DNA from 4 places in the Pseudomonas sp. GB2N2 genome. Region 4 is predicted to be linked to each of the others. Evidence: predicted binding sites of a transcription regulator. Region 4 holds the regulator's gene; each other region holds the start of a gene.
The links. Region 4 encodes FliA, which starts transcription of late flagellar genes. Its sites were predicted from a motif close to CTAAAGTTTNNNNNNNNNNNGCCGNTAA; they were not measured.

Region 1 (4,211 bases), 2.7 Mb from region 4:
ATCGACCGTCAGCACTTTCAGCGACAGCGCCTTGTGCTGGGTCTCGACGTCGACCACACCCACGGAAATCGCTTCCGGGGTGGGCGCCACTTCCGCCAGCACTTTCTCGACGTCGATGATTTCGACTAACTGATTGTCGACCCGAGTCACAGCAGTCAGGTAATGATCGCGCCCGGTGCCCTTGGGAGGTGGATGAATCTCCTCCCAGTTCATGTTGACGATGCGTTCCACCGAGCGCACCAGGAAACCCTGGGTCTTGGTGTTGTACTCCGTGATGATCACGAATGGATTGCTTTGATCTTTAAGCGCTCCGGAACCGGTCGCCATTGCCAGATCAAGGATCGGAATGGTCGCCCCCCGGATGCTTGCCACACCGCACACGACAGGACTGGACTTGGGCATCAGGGTCAGCTTGGGGCATTGCAGCACCTCGCGAACCTTGAACACGTTAATGCCATATAGCTGCTGGCCGTCGAGACGGAACAACAACAGCTCCAGGCGATTCTGCCCTACCAGTTGCGTGCGCTGGTTTACCGAATCCATTACACCAGCCATGCCCAGACTCCTACACCAACGCTAAGTGTGTTGCGACGCACATTCATCACTAAACGGCACGGCGCTTGCTTTTTAACTCTTATGAACACAGAACCGACATTTTTCCGACGCCTGACATCTGCCTGCCGCAAATTGCTTTGTGCAGTGTCGGCCGCGTGCCTGTTCAACGCTGGCAGCCCTGCCCTTGCTGACGCGGTTACCTTGCCTGACATGCTTATCGGCGTCACCCAGGGCTTTCTTGAGTTCACCGTAGAAGACTATCTGGCTACCAGTCAAACGGAAGGTCGCTACGAAATACAAGTCAGCCAGCTCGATCCACGCCTGCGCATGCCCATGTGCGACAAGGAATTGACAGCCAGCCTCGAGAGCCCGGCCAAGCCGTTGGGCCGGGTCACGGTCAAGGTTCGTTGTGAAGGTACTTCGCCCTGGACGGTGTTCGTACCCGCTCAAGTCCGCCTGTTTCGCGAGGTCGTGGCCACCTCCCGGCCCCTGCGCCGCGCCGACATTGTCGAGCCCGGTGACGTGCTCATGCGCGAACGCGACATCAGCCTGATCAACCAGGGATACTTGACGACCCTCGATCAGGCCATCGGCCAGCGACTTACCCGACCAATGGTCGCCGATCAGGTCATTTCCCTGGTCCATCTCGAACAGGCGGAAGTCATCCGCAAGGGCGATCAAGTGGTGATTACGGCCCGCAGCGGTACGCTCAGCGTGCGGATGCCCGGCGAAGCCCTGTCGAATGGCGGCATGAGCGAACAGATTCGTGTAAAAAATCTCAATTCCATGCGGGTCATCAAGGCGCAAGTGACTGCGCCGGGCCAGGTGGAAGTGTCCATGTAGGCACCCTGTTGTCGAAGATGTGGCGTTGCCCCAGGCTGTTCCCTAAACTGTGCCGCATGCAGGAGAAGTGCTGGCGCAGACAGACTCATTGATAAATGGGTCTAAAGTTTTCACAGGGAGAGCCGAAAACATGGCAAGCGTCCAAATACTCAGAGGTTTTTTACCATGGTCATCGATTTCAGCCGTTTGAACAGTTCTTCGTCACTGACGGGCAGTACACGTACCAGCGTTGCCAAGGAAACCGCCGAAAACGGCAAATCCGCCGCGCTGAATACCCCGGCCGAACAGGCCACTACCGTCAAAAGCGGGGAATCGGTACACCTCAGCAATGAGGCTCAACAGTTGCAACAGGTCACTGACAAGCTGCGCGATCAGCCTGCCGTCGACAAAGCCCGCGTGGCCGAGTTGAAAGCAGCGATTGCCGATGGCAGCTACAAAGTCGACAGCAACCGTGTAGCCAGCAAACTGCTCAACTTCGAAGCCCAGCGCTAGGCCACGGCCCGCGCCAGGCTTTTGGACGCTTAAAACCCAAGGCCAGCCATGCACGACACTAATTTACTGCAACTGATCACCGACGATTTTGCTCCAGCGCAACACTTGCTGGAGCTCCTGCAAACCGAGTCCCTCGCCTTGCACGGTCGCAACATGCCACTGCTCGAAGAAATTCTGGCGCAGAAACAGGCAATGATCATTCTGCTCGAACAGCATGGCCGCAAGCGCAGTGAAATCCTCGCCAGCCTTAACCTGCCGGTCAATCGCAACGGTCTGGAGCAACTGGCCAGCCAGTCGAGCCTCGGCGAAGAGTTGCTGGCGCAGAGCGATGTGCTGACCGATCTCCTGGCTCAATGCCAGGCGGCAAATGTCAACAATGGCCAGTCGATCCTGGTCCAGCAGGCCGCCACGGCCAATCAGCTGAAAATTCTCACCGGTGGCGAACCGCCAGCCCTCTATGACGCCCGTGGATCAACCGCCAAGCCGGCCAAGCCGCGCCCGCTCAGTCAGGCTTGAGCCTGTTAATGATCACGCCCTATCAAGACTCGCAACATGCTGGCAATATAGTGGCCAGCCGCAGTCAAATTTTGTCTGGAGATTGATGAACCGTGTCCAATGCCCTAAACGCGGAAGATGCCCCGCAGCCACCCAAGGTGCTCGCGACACCGATGGAAATCTCCGGCAACCTGGGCCAGCTGCAAGACAGCCATGACCCGCTGATCATCACGTTCAACGAGCGCAACCAGCGTTTCCAGACCTATCTGGTAGACGTGGACCGCGACGCTGGCACCATCGCATTCGATGAGATGATCCCCCGCGACGGCGAACGCTTCTTGCAGGCCGGCGAACCGTTCAAGGTCGAAGGCTTCCACGATGGCGTGCGCATCGCCTGGGAAACCAACGATCAATTCACCATCGACGAGTCTGGCGGCGGCCGCTGCTATCGTGGCCCGTTGCCTGCTGAAGTGGTTTATCACCAGCGCCGCAATGCCTTTCGCGCAGCCTTGAAGCTGGCGCAACTGGTCGACGTTGCGCTGGATGGCGAAAAGCTCATGGCGCCGATTCGCGGCAAGCTGCTGGACATCTCCGCCACTGGCTGCAAGCTGCGCTTTGATGGCGATATCACCAGCCGACTGCAACTGGGCCAGGTTTATGACCGTTTCTCCGCCGACCTGCCCTTTGGCAAAATGACCGCGCCAGTCGAGTTGCGCTACCTGCACTTCGAAGAAAGAATCTCCACCACCTTCGCCGGCATCCGCTTTCACAATATGAGCGGGCTTGTGCAGCGTCAGGTCGAGCGATTCGTCTATCAGCTCCAGCGTGAAGCGCGGCGTTTCGACAAAGACGACATGTGATACACGCGCCAATAAAACGGGCAGTCCCTTGCGGTGACTGCCCGTTTTTTTATGCCTGCGCGTTATGGCCTGGCCTCGGTGAAACTCTGCTCGCGCCCTGTGTCAGTTTCTTCCGGAGGTGAAGAAGCTTCTGGCTGAGCTTCCGATTCAGGACTTGGCTCAGGATTGACCGGGTTGTGCATCTGTTCCTGCACCACCTGCTCATCGACCCGTGGATCGAGGCATGCCACCAGCGGCGAACTCGACATGCTGTCCGGCATCGCAACGTGATGCAGCGGCGCGTCGTCTACCTGATGCAGGTTGGTCACCGCTTTCGGGCGAATCCGCCACACCAGCACCAACGCGAAGAAACTGAAGAAGGCGTAAAGCATGTGGCTGCCGAACATCTTCATCAGCACACCGGCCACCAGCGGCCCGATACTGGCGCCGACGCCGTAGGTCACCAGTAGCATCGCCGTCAGCGACACCCGTCGATCCGCCTCGACATGGTCATTGGAAAACGCCACGGCCAGTGGGTATAGGCAGAACTTCACCAGCGAACAGATGAAACCGGTGATGAACAGCACCTCCAGCGGCACCTGCTGCATGATCGCCAGCGGCAGTGCGGCAACCGCCAGCACCAGGGCAAAACAGCGGATCAGCAGTGCCCGGTCATAACGGTCGGACAACCACCCCAACGGCCACTGCACCAGCAGGCCGGCAAAAATGCAGCTACCCATGAACAGACCGACCTGTTCCGTGGACAACCCTTGCTGCGAGGCATAAAGGGGCGCCAGGCCGTAGAACGAACCGATGATCAGACCCGCCCCGAGCACCGTGCTCAACGACTGCGGCACACGCTTGATGAAAAATCTTGGCTCCATCGGCGCGGGATGCAGCGCCGCCGGGTGAATGCGCCGCGTCAGTGCCACTGGCACCAGGCAGAGAGCGAAACACAGGGCGACCAGCATCAACAGCTCCAGACCG
Region 2 (4,211 bases), 1.9 Mb from region 4:
CGGTTTGAGGTTCCACAGCAGCAACCCGGCCACCAGCGCCATCAACCACGCCAGCCACAGCCCGGCCTGAGTCAGCCGGGCAGCGCCGACGATATCGCCCGCGCCCTGACGGATTGCCACCAACGTACCGACCGCCGCGATCACGCCGATGCAGAAAATCGACACAAACGAATACGTCGCCGCGCCAAGCCCGCCGCCGGCCAGCGCCTCGGGGCTCAGGCGCGCCATCATCAACGTGTCGGTGAGAACCATCAGCATGTGCGCCAACTGCGAGGCAATCAACGGCCCCGCCAGCCGCAGGATGGCCCAGAGTTCAATACGCGCAGGATGCTGCATGGTCATCACGCTCTGTAGGTAAAGTTGACAGGAAAGCGTCGATTCTCGGCGCTCCGCGGGGTTTGCACAAAGGGATAAAAAGGATGGGTGGCATGATTAAAACTCATCCTGGAGAACTTCTGATAAGTTGAGGTCATTGCGCAATAGGAGCTTTCCGAATGTCCCGTCGTCTTCCTCCTCTTTATGCCCTTCGCGCCTTCGAAGCGGCGGCGCGGCACAGCTCGTTTACCCGCGCCGCCGAAGAGCTGTCGATTACCCAGAGCGCGGTCAGTCGGCACATTCGTACCCTCGAAGAGCATTTCGCCTGTCGGCTGTTTCATCGCAGTGGGCGTAACTTGCAACTGACGGAGTCGGCGCGGCTGATCCTGCCCGGCATTCGCGAAGGCTTCACCGCACTCGAACGCGCCTGCAACACCTTGCGCGCCGAAGACGACATCCTGCGCATGAAGGCGCCGTCGACCCTGACCATGCGCTGGTTATTGGCGCGGCTCAGCCGTTTCCGGCACCTGCAACCGGGCAACGAAGTGCAACTGACCAGCGCCTGGATGGACATCGACTCGGTGGACTTCAACCATGAGCCATTCGACTGCGCCGTCATCCTCAGCAACGGGCATTTTCCACCGGACTGGGAGGCGAGTTTCCTGTTCCCGGAGGAACTGATTCCGGTGGGCGCGCCGAATCTTCTGAAGGATCAACCGTGGGATGTCGCGCGTCTGGTCAATGCCGAGTTACTGCACCCGACGCCGGACCGTCGTGACTGGCGCAACTGGCTGGAGCGCATGGGGCTGACAGATCAGGTGTCGCTCAAGGGCGGGCAGGTGTTCGATACGCTGGAACTGGGCATGATTGCCGCCGCCCGAGGCTATGGCGTGTCGATGGGCGATTTGCTGATGGTCGCCGAAGACGTGGCTCAGGGGCGCCTGAGTTTACCGTGGCCGACCGCCGTCGCCAGTGGTGAGAATTATTACCTCGTCTGGCCGAAAACGCGCCCCGGAGGTGAACGGTTGCGCCGTTTAAGCGATTTCCTGCAAGGGGAAGTCCGAGCCATGACATTGCCAGACGTCGAGCACTTGAGCTGAATCGATGAAGCCTTCCAAATAGAGGCGTTGCGCCATACCCCGGCTAATTACTCAAGTATTCAGGTTTGCCGCCGAAGAATCTGCAAGTGGAACCTTCGTGCAGGTTCGACGTTTTCCCATTATTAGAAATTTTGCTGAGCAGCCGATCAAGGTAGATCCGGTCGCTCGGCCAGGAGCTGTCATGTCTCAACCTCGTGCCCGGATCGCCTCACAGCTTGGTCTCGCGCTCGCCGTGATTCTGGCGATTGTCATCAGCGGCAGTACCCTGTTCGCGTTGCGTTCGCTGGACACGGCCAACCTTGCCACTCGCGAAGAGCACCTGGCCAGTGAAGCCCGTTTGCTGGCCGACCAGTTGAGCACCTTTCACGGCACGCTGCGTGAGAGCACCCAGCGCTTGGCCGGATTGTTCGAGAAACGCTTCAGCGCAGGCTTGAATGTGCATCCGGACGAACCGGTGGCCGTGGCAGGCACGCAGGCGCCGGGCCTGCACCTGGGCAGCGAAGTGTTGAACAACAACTTCAAGGAAGTGGACGAGTTCAAGCAAATGACCGCGGGCGTGGCGACGGTGTTCGTGCGCAGCGGCGAGGATTTCATTCGGGTCAGCACCTCCCTGAGCAAACAGGACGGCACGCGCGCCATCGGCACATTGCTGGATCATGCCAATCCGGCCTATGCGCGCTTGATCGCCGGCCAGAGTTACGTCGGTCGGGCCTTGCTGTTCGAACGCTCCTACATGACCCAGTACACCCCCGTGCGCGACAGCGGCGGTAAGGTGATTGCCGTGCTGTTCGTAGGATTCGATTACACCGACGCGCAGAACGCGCAGTTCGCCAACCTCAAACGCTTCCGTATCGGCCAGACCGGCTCGTTGGCGCTACTGGACGAGCAAAACAAATGGCTGGTGCCGATTGCCGGCGTGCAAGCGCTGGAAAAAGCCGTCCCGGCCATCGCCGCATTGGCGAAAACGCCGGGCAAAGGTGATTTCTGGAGTGACACTTCGGAAGACTTCTACAGCGTAGCCGTGCCGTTCGACGGCGGGCCATGGTCGGTCGTGGCGAGCATGCCGCAGAAAGAAATCAGTGCAGTGACCTGGAGCGTCGGTATTCAACTGGCGATTGGCAGTCTCTTGGCGATGTTGATCGCGGTGGGTTCGGCGGTCTGGCTGCTGCGCAGCAAACTCGCGCCGCTGGGTGATCTGGTGCGTCAGGCCGAGGCCTTGGGTGCAGGTGATCTGAGCGTGCGTCTGAACGTGTCCAGCAATGACGAAATCGGTCAGTTGTCCCGGGCGTTCAACCAGATGAGCCAGGCGCTGTCGACCATGGTCGAGCACATCCGCAGAGCCTCGCAAGAGGTCAACAGCCGAGCTCAGGCTTTGTCCGGTTTGTCCGGTGGTGCCTATGAAGGCATGGAACAGCAGTCCGGCGAAATCACCAGCATGGCCGGTGCCGTGGAAGAATTCAGCGCCACCTCGCTGAACATTGCCGACAACATGGGCAGCACGCAGCGTCTGGCGCAGGAAAACGCGCAGCAAACCCAGATCGGTCGCACATCGATGGACGAAGCGTCCTCGTCCCTGGAGCAGATCGCTGGCGCGTTGAACAGCACCGCCACGGTGATCAACACCTTGGGTCAGCGTTCTCAGGAAATCGGCGGCATTGTCGGTGTGATTACTTCGATCGCCGAACAAACCAACTTGCTGGCGCTCAACGCCGCCATCGAAGCGGCCCGTGCCGGTGAGCAAGGTCGCGGTTTTGCGGTGGTGGCTGATGAGGTGCGTAACCTGGCTTCGCGTACTCGTCAGGCGACTGATGAAATTTCCGGGATGATTTCGAGCATCCAGCAAGAAACCGGCAACGCCATCAGCACCATGGAACAGGGCAACGTCCTGATGCAGGAAGGCCTGTCGCGAAATGCCAACGTCGCTTCGGCACTGGCGCGAATTGACGAGCAAAGCCGCTCTGCCGGTGAGCAATTTGCGGCGATCACCACTGCGACTCAGGAGCAGAGCAGCACGGCGACCTTGCTGAGCAGCAACCTGCAAAGCATTGCGCTGGCGAACAGTGAACAGCGCGAAGTGGTGTCGAACCTGGCGATCACCGCGAAGGAACTGGAAAGCCTGGCGGCGGAATTGCGCCAAGAGGTAGACCGGTTTCGTTGAGGCGCTGCGGCAATCGTCTTCGCGGGCTTGCCCGCGAATGGATCCACAGTTCGAGCACCGCTAGCTGTTCATACATTTTGCTTGATGAATCGTTTCAGCAAGTCTATACAAATGGCACAACTCCAAGAAAGGCTGCTGCCATGACCCCGCTCAAACTCTTCGTTGCCCTCAGCGCGCTCTCCGCTGCCACCCACGCTTCGGCTTGGGATTACGTTCTCCTCGATGCCGACAAAGCCGCGCAAAACTGGCAGATCACCAGCCAGCAACTCGGCGTAAAAACCGCCAAACCGTTCTCCGTTACCCTGCGAACCTTGCACGGCGGTCGACAGGAGGGCGTCAGCATCGTCGACATCGATAACGGCACAATGAAACTCTCGGTGGTGCCGACTCGCGGAATGAACGTCTTACAGGCGTCTGTAGGCAATACCCGAATGGGCTGGGATTCGCCGGTCAAAGATGTGGTCAATCCCTCTTTCATCGAACTCAACGGGCGCGGCGGACTGGGCTGGCTCGAAGGTTTTAACGAACTGGTCGCCCGCTGCGGCTACGAGTGGGTCGGCCATCCCGGGATGGACAATGGCGAACTGCTGACCCTGCACGGTCGCGCCGCCAACATCCCTGCGAGCAAGGTCACCCTG
Region 3 (4,211 bases), 2.9 Mb from region 4:
TTATCGCTGCCCGCGAAAAAACCGTTGAGGACAGGTCAAAAACGCAGTGTATGATGGCCGGTCCTTATGAAGCGGGCGTGTGTCACAGGGCTGTCGCTTGAGGGTGGCAGGCTGGCGCAAACCCGGAACTTCACGTTTTTACACCAGGAGATATTCAATGAGCGTACTCGTAGGCAAGCAAGCCCCTGACTTCACCGTACCGGCCGTACTCGGCAATGGCGAAATCGTCGACAGCTTCACCCTGTCGTCGGCCATCAAAGGCAAATACGGCCTGGTGTTCTTCTACCCACTGGACTTCACCTTCGTTTGCCCATCCGAGCTGATCGCTCTGGACAACCGCATGTCGGACTTCAAGTCGCGCAATGTTGAAGTGATCGCTGTTTCGATCGACTCGCATTTCACCCACAACGCCTGGCGCAACACGCCGGTCAACAATGGCGGTATCGGCGAAGTCCGTTACACCATGGCTGCCGACCTGAAGCACGAAATCGCCAAGGCCTACGACGTTGAATCCGAAGGCGGCGTGGCTTTCCGTGGCGCGTTCCTGATCGACGACAAAGGCGTTGTCCGTTCGCAGATCATCAACGACCTGCCGCTGGGCCGTAACATCGAAGAGCTGATCCGTCTGGTCGACGCTCTGCAATTCCACGAAGAGCACGGCGAAGTCTGCCCTGCCAACTGGAAAAAAGGCGACAAGGGCATGACCGCTTCGACCGAAGGCGTCGCGGCTTACCTGACCGAGAACGCTGCTGCCCTGTAAGGCACGTTCAAAGCATAAAAAAACCGGCCGATGAGGCCGGTTTTTTTATGGGCGGGATAAAACCCGACGACTGCTATCAATCGTTGAAATCTTCCCAGCCACCCATTTGTTTCCAGCGGTTGACGATGCCGCAGAACAGCTCGGCCGTCTTCTCGGTGTCGTAGCGAGCCGAGTGGGCCTCACGGCCGTCGAAGTCGATATCGGCTGCCTGACAGGCTTTCGCCAGCACGGTTTGACCGTAGGCGAGACCGGCCAGGGTGGCCGTGTCGAAGCTGGAGAACGGATGAAACGGATTGCGCTTCATGTCCAGCCGCGCCACCGCCGCATTCAGGAAGCCCAGGTCGAAGCTGCTGTTGTGCCCGACCAGAATCGCCCGTTTGCAGCCGTTGGCTTTCAACGCCTTGCGGATGCCACGGAAGATATCGGTCAGCGCCGCCTCTTCACTCACCGCCATGCGCAGCGGGTGATCGAGCTTGATACCGGTGAATTCCAGCGCAGCCGCTTCGATGTTCGCGCCTTCGAAAGGCTCTACACGGAAGAAGTACGTGTGATCGGGGTACACAAACCCTTTTTCGTCCATGCCGATGGTGGTCGCGGCAATTTCCAGCAAGGCGTCAGTGGCAGAGTTGAAACCGCCGGTTTCAACGTCGACAACGACTGGCAGGTATCCACGGAAGCGAGCGGCCATCGGGTGGCGCGAACCCCCTCCGCCGCCTTGACCGTCCTGTTCGTCGTCGAAATGGTCTTCACTCACGCGTTTTCCTCCAGCAGGCGCCAGCGCAGTTTTTCACCGGCGCGCAGCGGGATAACAGTCAGCTCGCCAAATGGCAGGCTGGTTGGGGCGGTCCATTCGTCGCGGACCAGGGTGATGCGATCGGTGTTCACCGGCAGACCGTAGAAACGCGGGCCGTTGAGGCTGGCGAAGGCTTCAAGCTTGTCCAGCGCGTTGCGTTGTTCGAAGGCTTCGGCGTACATCTCGATCGCCGCGTAAGCCGTGTAACACCCGGCACAGCCGCAAGCGGCTTCCTTGGCATGCTGGGCGTGAGGCGCCGAGTCGGTACCAAGGAAGAACTTTTCGCTGCCGCTGGTGGCGGCGTCGAGCAGGGCTTCCTGGTGCGTATTGCGCTTGAGAATAGGCAGGCAGTAGAAGTGCGGCCGAATCCCGCCAACCAGCATGTGGTTGCGGTTGTACAGCAGGTGATGCGCGGTGATGGTCGCGCCAACGTTGGCCGACGCCGCGTTGACGAACTGCACGGCGTCTGCGGTGGTGATGTGTTCGAACACCACTTTGAGCGTCGGGAAACGTTCCACCAAACGACGCATATGCTCATCGATGAAGATTTTTTCGCGGTCGAACACGTCGACATCGCCACGAGTGACTTCACCGTGGATCAACAAAGGCATCCCGACTTCAGCCATGGCTTCGATCGCCGGGAAAATCTTGTCGATGCTGGTGACGCCAGAATCCGAGTTGGTGGTGGCGCCGGCCGGGTACAGCTTGGCGGCGTGCACGAACCCGCTGGCCTTGGCCTCACGAATTTCTTCGGGCTGGGTGCGGTCGGTCAGGTAAAGGACCATCAACGGTTCGAAACGGCTGCCGGCCGGACGTGCAGCGAGAATCCGCTGGCGATAGCCGTCGGCTTCAGCGGCGTTACGCACCGGCGGTACCAGGTTGGGCATGATGATGGCGCGACCAAAGGTGCGCGCGACATCCGCAACGGTATTGGTCAACACGGCACCATCGCGAAGATGAATGTGCCAGTCGTCGGGACGCAGCAGGGTCAGGCGGTCGGACATGAGGGGATTCCAGGCGGGTCAAACTGAGGGGAATGCTACCGGAAAAGACTCTCTCAGGCACTCGCTATCAAGTTTTGCAGGAAGCTTCCGATATCCAACAGGTATGCCGTAAATATCTGTGTCGTTCTTTTTGTTGTAGAAGCCAGTGGAGCCTCCCGTGCGCCAGCGTTATTTAGCCTTGCTCAGCGTGTTTGTCAGCCTTCCCGCGATGGCGCTCACTTTCCAGACTCGTCTGGAAAGCATCGAGTGGACGGTCGAGGGGGACAAATTCGAGTGTCGCCTGACTCAACCGATCACCGATTTCGGTTCGGGTGAGTTCGTGCGCCGTGCCGGCGAGCAGGCGACATTCCGTCTGAAAGCCTACAACTCGATGGTCGGCGGTGGTTCGGCGACCTTGCTGGCGGCCGCTGCACCCTGGCAGCCCGGGCGTGGTGACATCAACCTCGGTTCTGTGCAAATCGGCAGCGGCAATGTGCTGTTCAACACTTCGCAGGTCCAGGCCGGACGATTGATCAGTGGTTTGATCGATGGACGCAGTCCAGTCATTCGGCATTATTCGGGCGATGGCCGAGTGTCGGAAGTGCGGCTATTGCCGGTCAAGTTCAGCAAGGCGTTCAACGATTATCAAAGCTGTGTGGCGAAACTGCTGCCGAAGAATTTCGAGCAGGTCAAACAGTCGCAGATCGGTTTCCCTGGCGAAGGCCTGGATCTCGACGCGCAGGCCAAGGCTCAGTTGCAGGTGATGCTGGAGTTCATGAAGGCCGATCCGACGGTCAATCACATCGAACTGGATGGCCACTCCGACAACAGCGGCAATCGCCTGGCCAACCGCGATCTGTCGAGACGCCGAGCGCTGGCGGTCATGGAGTTTTTCAAGGCCAACGGTATTCAGGAATCGCAGATTACCGTGCGCTTCCATGGCGAGCGTTATCCGTTGGCACCCAACACTAATGCCGCCAATCGGGCGAAGAATCGTAGGGTCAACGTGCACCTCGCCCGGGTGGCGCCGATCGAGTCGCCAGCGCCTCAGGCCACCGTATCGGCGAGCGCTGCAAAGACGTCCTGAGCGAGCCGTACTCGTCGCTCGCTCGACATAATCTGTCGCTTCGTCGTCATAAGCTGTCGCGCCACTGTAAATAATTCCGTATGAGCGTTAGACTTCCCGGCTTTCCGTAGAACCCCGTGGAGTGATGGCATGGCGGACGTAAACAAGGTCGTTCTGGCGTATTCCGGCGGCCTGGACACTTCGGTGATCCTCAAGTGGCTGCAGGATACTTATAACTGTGAAGTAGTGACCTTCACTGCTGACCTGGGTCAGGGCGAAGAGGTCGAGCCGGCCCGCGCCAAGGCTCAGGCCATGGGCGTGAAAGAAATCTACATCGACGATCTGCGCGAAGAATTCGTGCGTGATTTCGTGTTCCCGATGTTCCGCGCCAACACCGTTTACGAAGGCGAGTACCTGCTGGGTACTTCCATCGCTCGTCCGTTGATCGCCAAGCGCCTGATCGAAATCGCCAACGAAACCGGCGCTGACGCGATTTCCCACGGCGCCACCGGCAAAGGCAATGACCAGGTTCGTTTCGAACTGGGCGCCTACGCGCTGAAGCCAGGTGTGAAAGTCATCGCACCGTGGCGCGAATGGGACCTGCTGTCC
Region 4 (4,211 bases):
GCGTTCAGCGAGTCCAGCAGTTGTTCAAATTCGTTATCGGTAATGTCGCCCGATTCGGCTTCGGCAGCCGGTTGTTCCAGCTCAGCCACAGGCGCGGCTTGATCGGCGGATTGCGGCTCGGCCAGACGGGCCAGCGCCGCGAGCAATTCAGGTGTAGCAGGCGTGATCGGGCTGCGTTCGCGGACTTCAGTGAACATGCTGTTCACCGCGTCCAGCGCTTCGAGAACCACGTCCATCAGTTCCGAGTCGACGCGACGCTCACCCTTGCGCAGGATGTCGAACACGTTCTCGGCGATGTGACAGCACTCCACCAGCTCGTTGAGCTGGAGGAAGCCGGCGCCCCCTTTTACAGTGTGAAAACCGCGAAAAATTGCATTGAGCAAATCCGCATCATCCGGTCGGCTTTCTAGCTCGACCAGCTGTTCGGACAGTTGCTCTAGAATCTCGCCGGCCTCAACCAGAAAATCCTGAAGGATTTCTTCATCGGCGCCGAAGCTCATTAAGGGGGTGCTCCTAACAGGTCTAAAAACCTAAAATACCTAAAATTCTAAAACCCTAGGCTGGATAGCAAATCGTCCACATCGTCCTGACCGGACACAACGTCTTCTCTTTTATCGGCATGAATCTGCGGACCTTCACCCTGAGAGAGATGTTTTTGCGGATCTTTTTCTGCAAGCATCGCGTCACGGTCATGTTCGATGCCCGCGAAGCGGTCCACCTGGCTGGCCATGAGTACGAGCTTGAGCAAGTTGCTTTCCACTTCGGTGACCAGTTGGGTCACACGCTTGATCACTTGACCGGTGAGGTCCTGATAATCCTGGGCGAGCAGGATGTCGTTGAGGTTGCTCGACACGGCGCGACCGTCTTCGCTGCTGCGCAGTAGAAAACCGTCGACTCGCCGGGCCAGTTCGCGGAACTCCTCAGCCCCGACTTCGCGACGCATGAACCGTCCCCAGTCGGTGCTCAATGCCTGGGCTTCATCACTCAGGCGGTTGACCAGCGGCGTGGCGTTTTCCACCAGGTCCATGGTGCGGTTGGCCGCGGCCTCAGTCAGCTTGACCACATACCCCAGACGCTCGGTGGCGTCGGTGATCTGGGACACTTCCTCGGCTTGCGGCATGTTCGGGTCAATCTGGAAATTGACGATCGCGCTATGCAACTCACGGGTGAGTTTGCCAACTTCCTGATACAGGCCGCGGTCACGGGTCTGGTTGAGCTCATGGATCAGTTGCACAGCGTCGCCGAACTTGCCTTTTTCGAGGCTCTCAACCAGTTCGACCGCGTGTTTTTTCAGGGTCGATTCAAAATCGCCCTGTGAAGATTCTTTGTGGTCCATAGCTCCCCCGTGGCGCAACTTCTCAACCGATGCGTTCGAAAATCTTCTCGATTTTGTCTTTCAACGCCTGGGCCGTGAAGGGTTTGACCACATAGCCGTTAACACCGGCCTGGGCCGCTTCGATGATCTGCTCGCGCTTGGCTTCAGCGGTGACCATCAGCACTGGCAAGTGCTTGAGCTTTTCATCGGCGCGCACGTGGCGCAGCAGGTCGATACCGGTCATGCCGGGCATGTTCCAGTCCGTTACCAGAAAGTCGATGCTGCCGCTGTTGAGCACCGGAATGGCAGTAGTGCCATCGTCGGCCTCGACCGTGTTGGTGAACCCAAGGTCACGCAACAGGTTTTTTATGATCCGCCGCATCGTTGAGAAGTCATCAACGATGAGGATTTTCATGTTCTTGTCCAATTCGACCTCCAAGCAGTCTTAAACGCGCCCAGCACCTGGACGCGCCATTTCAATCAATCCGGCAAAGCATTCGATGACTGTCTGGAGCACAACAGATCGAGACCGGCGCAGTTCAACACCACACCAGCCTCGTTCGCAGTGTCCCCACACTGCCTTCAGCGCGCTCGCCACTCCCCCAAACGCCCCCGCAAACGGGCCGCGCACTGGCTGTGTAACTGGCTGACCCGAGATTCGCTGACCCCCAGGACTTCACCGATTTCCTTGAGATTCAGCTCTTCGTCGTAGTACAGCGCCAACACCAGTCGCTCACGCTCCGGCAAATTGGCAATCGCGTCCGCCAGCGCCGCCTGGAAGCGTTCATCTTCCAGATCGCGTGACGGCTCGAGATGAGCACTTGCGCCATCCTCGTGCAGCCCTTCGTGTTCGCCGTCCTGCAACAGATCGTCGAAACTGAATAACCGGCTGCCCAGGGTGTCGTTCAAGATCCCGTAGTAATCGTCGAGACTCAATTGGAGTTCGGCCGCAACCTCGTGATCTTTAGCGTCACGACCGGTTTTTGCTTCAATCGAGCGAATAGCGTCGCTGACCATGCGGGTATTGCGGTGGACCGAACGTGGCGCCCAGTCCCCCTTGCGAACTTCATCGAGCATCGCGCCGCGGATTCGTATGCCCGCGTACGTCTCGAAACTCGCGCCTTTGCTGGCGTCATATTTGGTCGACACTTCAAGCAGGCCGATCATCCCGGCCTGGATCAGGTCTTCGACCTGGACACTGGCCGGCAGTCGCGCCAGCAAGTGATAGGCAATGCGTTTGACCAATGGCGCGTAACGCTCGATCAGCTCGTACTGCGCGTCACGTGCCGACTTCTTGTAGAGGTTGTAACCGCTGGATGTCATAGCACGGGCCCTGCCGTTTGTTGCACGAGGCGCTCGACGAAAAACTCCAGGTGCCCGCGCGGGTTGGCGGGCAGCGGCCAGGTATCGACCTTTTGTGCGATGGCCTTGAACGCCAGGGAGCACTTGGAACGCGGGAAAGCTTCATAGACTGCGCGCTGCTTTTGAACCGCCTTGCGCACGCTTTCGTCGTAAGGCACCGCGCCGACATATTGCAGGGCGACGTCCAGGAAGCGGTCCGTGACCTTAGTCAACTTGGCGAACAGGTTGCGGCCTTCCTGCGGGCTCTGGGCCATGTTGGCCAGGACGCGGAAGCGGTTCATGCCGTAGTCGCGGTTCAGCAGTTTGATCAGTGCGTAGGCGTCAGTGATCGAAGTCGGCTCGTCGCAGACCACCAGCAGGACTTCCTGCGCGGCGCGAACAAAACTGACTACCGAGTCACCGATACCTGCAGCGGTGTCGATCACCAGCACGTCGAGGTTGTCGCCGATATCGCTGAATGCCTGGATCAGACCGGCGTGCTGCGCCGGGCTCAAATGCACCATGCTCTGGGTGCCTGATGCGGCCGGGACGATGCGGATGCCGCCGGGGCCCTGCAACAGGACGTCGCGCAGCTCACAGCGGCCTTCGATCACGTCGGCCAGGGTACGTTTTGGTGTCAGTCCCAGCAGAACGTCAACGTTCGCCAGTCCCAGATCGGCGTCCAACAGCATGACGCGTCGGCCGAGCTCAGCCAGAGCCAGGGACAAGTTCACTGACACGTTAGTCTTGCCGACGCCACCTTTGCCGCCGGTCACCGCGATCACCTGTACGGGATGCATGCTGCCCATGTTATTTCTTTACCTTGTCTTGCATAGACGGAGGCCACATTACTGGCTGCGCGTTCTCAACCGGAACAATGCATGGCAGACCATCGATGTAGGTACAAAAACTTTTCATTGATACCTCAGCCGACCTGCTTGGTCGGGCTGTGGTAAATATCAGCGAACATGTCAGCCATGGCTTCTTCGCTGGGTTCTTCCTGCATTTGCACGCTGACGGCGCGACTGACCAACTGATGCCGACGCGGCAGATGCAAATCATCCGGAATCCGCGGTCCATCGGTCAGGTAAGCCACCGGCAACTCATGACTGATTGCCAGGCTCAACACTTCGCCCAGACTTGCCGTTTCATCCAGTTTAGTCAGGATGCAGCCAGCGAGCCCGCAGCGCTTGTAACTGTGATAAGCGGCCGTTAGAACCTGTTTCTGGCTGGTGGTTGCGAGAACCAGGTAATTTTTTGATTTGATGCCACGACCGGCCAGGCTTTCGAGCTGCATGCGCAGCGCCGGATCGCTGGCCTGCAGGCCCGCGGTATCGATCAGCACCACGCGTTTGCGCAGCAACGGCTCCAGCGCCTGGACCAGGGACTGGCCCGGATCGACGTGGGTCACCGACACGTTAAGGATTCGACCCAAAGTCTTGAGCTGTTCCTGGGCACCGATGCGGTAGCTGTCCATGCTCACCAGCGCGATGTTCTGCGCGCCGTACTTGAGCACGTAACGGGCTGCGAGCTTGGCCAGCGTGGTGGTCTTGCC

Region 1: flgM (flagellar biosynthesis anti-sigma factor FlgM) is a predicted target of FliA. The motif match lies at 1,500-1,527, and genes of this name have one in related genera.
Region 2: ACYZT4_RS21830 (methyl-accepting chemotaxis protein) is a predicted target of FliA. The motif match lies at 1,466-1,493, and genes of this name have one in related genera.
Region 3: ACYZT4_RS26740 (flagellar protein MotY) is a predicted target of FliA. The motif match lies at 2,624-2,651, and genes of this name have one in related genera.

The regions. Positions count from the first base shown of each region.
Region 1 is NZ_CM142701.1:152,969-157,179, reverse strand. It holds gene ACYZT4_RS00765 (chemotaxis protein CheV) at 1-555, opposite strand, end outside; gene flgA (flagellar basal body P-ring formation chaperone FlgA) at 637-1,398, shown strand; gene flgM (flagellar biosynthesis anti-sigma factor FlgM) at 1,564-1,890, shown strand; gene ACYZT4_RS00750 (flagella synthesis protein FlgN) at 1,939-2,406, shown strand; gene ACYZT4_RS00745 (flagellar brake protein) at 2,499-3,245, shown strand; gene ACYZT4_RS00740 (MFS transporter) at 3,308-4,211, opposite strand, start outside.
Region 2 is NZ_CM142701.1:4,724,090-4,728,300, forward strand. It holds gene ACYZT4_RS21820 (NorM family multidrug efflux MATE transporter) at 1-336, opposite strand, end outside; gene ACYZT4_RS21825 (LysR substrate-binding domain-containing protein) at 495-1,415, shown strand; gene ACYZT4_RS21830 (methyl-accepting chemotaxis protein) at 1,597-3,573, shown strand; gene ACYZT4_RS21835 (aldose 1-epimerase family protein) at 3,714-4,211, shown strand, end outside.
Region 3 is NZ_CM142701.1:5,751,835-5,756,045, forward strand. It holds gene ACYZT4_RS26725 (peroxiredoxin C) at 158-760, shown strand; gene rnt (ribonuclease T) at 837-1,514, opposite strand; gene pyrC (dihydroorotase) at 1,511-2,557, opposite strand; gene ACYZT4_RS26740 (flagellar protein MotY) at 2,715-3,623, shown strand; gene ACYZT4_RS26745 (argininosuccinate synthase) at 3,753-4,211, shown strand, end outside.
Region 4 is NZ_CM142701.1:2,859,217-2,863,427, forward strand. It holds gene ACYZT4_RS13245 (chemotaxis protein CheA) at 1-500, opposite strand, end outside; gene ACYZT4_RS13250 (protein phosphatase CheZ) at 548-1,336, opposite strand; gene ACYZT4_RS13255 (chemotaxis response regulator CheY) at 1,359-1,730, opposite strand; gene fliA (RNA polymerase sigma factor FliA) at 1,898-2,638, opposite strand; gene fleN (flagellar synthesis regulator FleN) at 2,635-3,465, opposite strand; gene flhF (flagellar biosynthesis protein FlhF) at 3,582-4,211, opposite strand, start outside.